2 regions of the Aminobacterium sp. MB27-C1 genome follow, and region 2 is predicted to be linked to the other one. Evidence: riboswitches for the same ligand, from Rfam matches in the RefSeq annotation. Region 2 holds a riboswitch; the other holds the start of a gene.

Region 1 (2,465 bases), 470 kb from region 2:
ACCACCTTTTCAAAATCGATAGGAACACTTCCTCTCTTCTCGACTTCAGACCAAAGATAGCATGCTCCAGCATCTCGAATAAGATGAGCCGGCCAGCTTTGACCTCCAGAAACATACCACGTTCCACCTATGGCTGCATTAACCATGACAGTCGGCCTATCAGAACTCTGGCTTGCAAGGGATTTTAACGATATATAACTCTCGGCAATTTCTGAGAAGAAAGATTGAGCTTCTTTTTCTTTTCCCAGAAAAAGAGAGACAAATTTAATCCACTCTGCCACCCCAAGAGGTGTTTCTTCCAAATAATCAGAAGCAATAACAATCGGTATTCCTAATTTTCTCAAGCGATCAACCGATTCTTTTTCTGCTGCTGTATATGTATAGATAAAAACAACGTCAGGCTGAAGAGCTAAAAGTTTTTCTATATCAAGACGCAAACCAGATCCTGCATCTGACGCCACATCAGGAAGATCCATATTTCGTATTTTCTCTGAATAAACATAACGTTTACCACCGACAGCAACAAGAGCTTCTTGAGGGGCAAGCTTTTCTATAAAGGGGAGCATCGTCATTGATGCAGTAACAATTCGCTCTACTGGAATTTTTATAACGTGTAGATTCTTATACTCTAAGGGAATCGGCTTATCGCGATCTATCAATAGATACGATTCAGGTTCAACAGAATCTCCCCAGGGACGATATACAGTAACAACATAATAACCATTACCTTCTTCTACATTAAAACCACGTGCATAATCTAATTCAACTTGAGAAAACTCTGCACACGACACAGTAGCGCAAGAAAATAAAAGCAATACCACTATGAACAACAATTGTTTTATAGTTTTTATCATATTTTTTTCACCATATACCCCTTTAAAGAGAGAAAGAAAAGCAATTTTTAGAATTTAGTGAGGCTTAAAACTCTTGACTGAACATCAATTATCGCTATGATAACTCATAAAATCAAATAATAAAGATCGTTTTTTGATGTTGGGAATCTGGTGAAAGACCAGAACGGCCCCGCCACTGTAACAGGGACAATCTCGCTATAGCCACTGGGAAGACTGGGAAGGCGCGAGAAAGGATGAACTGGAGTCAGGAGACCGATTAAAAAACGATACATATCATTATCATGCGAGGGCGTGATGTGGTAACTGTCTTTGTCGCCCTATTTGTAGTGGCGAGGAGTGGTTATCGTATCGATCGTGCTCCTCGCCACTTATTTTTTATCTTTATTAGGGGGGACTACAGTGATTCACAATAGGAAACTCATAGTATGGTGCATGGTTATGTTGCTTGTCTCTTTCGCAACAGCAGCAGGAGCGGAACAAGTCTATACTGTTCCCGAAGAGACCGTTACTGGAAGTCGTTTGGCAACGAGTCTGGAAGAGGTTCCAGCTCCGACATATGTTATTACCCAAGAGCAAATTGAAAGAAGCGGATCTAGAGATTTAGCAACCATTCTTGAACAAAACGTTCCGGGGATGTATGTAAAACAAAAATCAGGTTTTTCCAATTCCTCACAAGTTACTATTAGAGGTTATGTAACAGAAATTCTAGTGCTCGTAGATGGTGTTCCATATTACAGATCTTCTCACGCAGCTGGAGCTGCCTCAGTAGATTTCCGAAACTTTCCCATTACAAACATAGAGAGAATAGAAGTTGTAAAGGGTGCTGGTTCTGCCATCTATGGTTCTATGGCTGCAGGTGGCGTTATTAATATTATTACTAAAAAAGCCACTCAGGGTGGAACAATAGAGGGGGAAATCGGCTCCAATGACTGGAGAAGATATTATGTTCGTGGAGAAGGTAGTGGAGAAGGTCTTAACGCCGGCATCTGGTACTCTCATAAAGAGGAAGGAGCACATCGCCTTCTAAAAGATACTTTCTCTAACAAAGATTTTAACGCTCTCAAATATAAAGAAGATGCCTACGGTCTCAATCTTTCTGGAAAAAACTGGTTCTTTAAAAGTGAAATAGGCGAATATAAAAATGACTATGAAACACCAGGTTGGCTAACCCCAATCGAAATGAACAAAGAAAAAGGAGAGTACCAACGACACACATTTCGTTTCAACGGAGACAGTTACTATATTTTAATGGGCTATGATGATCAAAAATATTTTATACTGCAAAATGATGACAATTATTACAAAGATCGTGCCTTTACAACTGAATTTGCAAAACGAAGCCAATGGGGATCAACCTTAGCTTCTTGGGGGCTTTATTTCAGACGAGAGGAATCAACCTTCCGTTCTTCCTTTTTTGATCCAGAAGTTGATCAAAAGCGAACAAACTATGCTCCTTTCGTAGAACTCTCCCGTCCGATAGGGGATATTATCGGAACACTTGGTCTCCGCTATGAAATCTGGAGACAAGATGATGCCGAAAATTATAATGAATTTATGCCCAAGCTAACCTTTCAATATCCTCTTGACAACGGAAGTATGTGGTATATAGCT
Region 2 (2,465 bases):
TTTTACGATAAAATAGTTATACAAGAGATTCTGATCTTGTCTTTTCGGCATAAAAAAAGCTGCTCCCTTTTGGGGTGCAGCTTTTTTATTGTTTTCTTAGCAATGTCCGTGGCAGCCGGCACAACCGCCACCGCAACCTCCACATCCGCCACCGCGGAGGGCTTCAATTGCTGGGACAAAAACATCCAGAATATCGCCAAGATCGCTAACACCTTCGTCGTTATCGGTCAGGCCAAAACTCTCTTTTATTGCAGGCACAGTATCTGCTCCATCAACAATGGCTTGTACGATATCTCGAAGGGTGATGTTCTTCGATTTAATAACAACGGTTTCTCCAGGAACTATTCCCCAGTCCATAACTTCTACCTCCTTCAATAGGGCATGGTGGTATTGTAAAGGAAATGGCTGTAAAAATAAACAGAATTATTACCGAGTTATAAATTAATTTTTTAAGGGCTTTTTTCATAAAGTTTTTATCTATTTTATCTCTATAATAAAAAATATTAGTCGTGTGTTTTTTGAAAAAATAAGAAAATGACAAAATGATAATTTGCTATTGACGTAAAAGAAGCGAAAGGCTATTGTATGTTTACAATATGACTTCATCAGGTGAACGGGAAGTTTGGTGAAAAGCCGACGCGGACCCGCCACTGTGAGCTTGACGATGAAACATGAGACCACTGGGTAGGAATTAATGTGCCCGGGAAGGTGTTTCGGAGGAAGAAAGCGAGCCAGGAGACCGGCCTGTTGAAGAGAGGCAAATCCCTGCGAGGATTCAGGACTATTTGTGGAAAAACTTTTCTTTCAAGAGAGGTTTTTTTCCTGTGAGCTTTATGGCTGTCCTCGTTGGGACAGCCATTTTTTGTTAAGGAGGATGGTACATATGAAATGGGCTCACGGGAGACTGACCCAATATGTTAATGAGTTTTCTCGACTTGATTTTGTTGAGAAGACCATTGAAGCTCTCGAGAATAGAAGTGAAATCCTTCCAGAAGTCACAAATATTTCAAAATCGAACGACGAGGTTCAAGCTCTTATAGCAGAATACATCGCTCATATTAATGCATCTCTCAATGTAGAAGGAGATGTTCTAGTCTGTGCAGATTTTCTTGAAAAGACACGTTTATTTGTAGAACGTTTAAAGAAAGGACTCTCACAATCCTCGTTATATGGGGAGAAAAGACTAAGACTTCTTTGGGTAGAGGGATTAACCAATCTTATTTATGCTACACAAGATTGGTTAAAAACAGTGGTGCTTTGTTCGAAAGATGAGACGAAAGAAATATACCTCTCGTATTGCAAGGCTTGTCAGAGATCTATAGTGCGTTTTGAGAAAACAAGGCAAGCTATAACGAAGGAGGCCATAGCATGACTTTGCGTGATCATCCACTCTACCCTCTTTTTTCTCCTCGAAGTGTAACGATTGTGGGAGCTTCAGCAGACCTTGATAGTTTAACTGGCCGGACTCTGAAAGCCATGCAACGCTTTGGGTATAACGGTACAGTTTACCCAGTCAACCCTAAATACGATCGTGTAGGGGGACTGCCTTGCTATCATGATCTCTCTGAAATTTCAGAGGCAACTGATGTTGCTCTTATTAGTATAAAGGCTCAGTTTGTTCCGGCTGCTCTTGAGACGTGCGCAGAAAAAGGGATACATAACGTTATTATTTATTCTTCAGGTTTCGCGGAAACGGGCGATACGTCTTTACAGCAAAGAATGATGGACATCGCTCGGGAAGGCCATATTAGGATCCTTGGCCCCAACTGTCAGGGTCTCCTCAACCTGGCAGCAGGAATCCCCCTCACCTTCTCGGGCGCCCTCTATAACGTTGATCCTCCAACAACGGGTCACGTTGCTTTTATTTCTCAAAGCGGAGCCTTTGGTTTTTCGTCTTTTGGAGTAGGTCTCAACCACGGGGTACGATATCGTTATGTGGTTACTACTGGTAATCAGGCTGATATTGATGCTGTCGAGTGTGCCGGGTATGTTATTCGAGATCCGGAAGTAAGACTTCTCATGATGTATCTCGAAGGAATTGATGACGGGGAGCGTTTTTTACAGGTGGTAAGAGAGGCTCGAGAAAGAGACATTGCTGTTGCTGTTTTAAAAGCGGGACGCTCTCCCTCCGCCCAAAAAGCAGCTCAAAGTCATACAGCAGCTTTGACTGGAGACGAAGCTGTCTGGAAGGCCATATTTAAACAATACGGTGTTATTCCACTGGAAGATATGGACGATATTATCGGTATAGGCCAGCTGTTTGGAGCCTCTCCTCGTACTGACGGCAATCGGGCGGCTATTCTTACTACGTCGGGAGGCGCAGGCATAGTAATGGCCGATAGTCTCAATGATTTGAAAATGAGCGTTCCTGAATTTTCAACAGTAAGTAAAAAGAGTATAGAAGAAGTTATCCCAACTTTTGGGGCGTCGCGTAATCCGGTAGATATGACTGTGCAGATTTCTGA

Evidence for each region. A riboswitch is a leader RNA that binds a small molecule or an ion and turns the genes downstream of it on or off. The one in region 2 is predicted to bind cobalamin.
Region 1: it holds a riboswitch for cobalamin, as region 2 does, so the genes downstream of both, RBH88_RS08930 (TonB-dependent siderophore receptor) here and RBH88_RS11165 (hypothetical protein) in region 2, are expected to answer to the same signal.

What each region holds. Positions count from the first base shown of each region.
Region 1 is NZ_CP133089.1:1,844,729-1,847,193, forward strand. It holds gene RBH88_RS08925 (ABC transporter substrate-binding protein) at 1-854, opposite strand, end outside; cobalamin riboswitch at 955-1,130, shown strand; gene RBH88_RS08930 (TonB-dependent siderophore receptor) at 1,254-2,465, shown strand, end outside.
Region 2 is NZ_CP133089.1:2,314,340-2,316,804, forward strand. It holds gene RBH88_RS11160 (hypothetical protein) at 97-357, opposite strand; cobalamin riboswitch at 591-763, shown strand; gene RBH88_RS11165 (hypothetical protein) at 884-1,372, shown strand; gene RBH88_RS11170 (acetate--CoA ligase family protein) at 1,369-2,465, shown strand, end outside.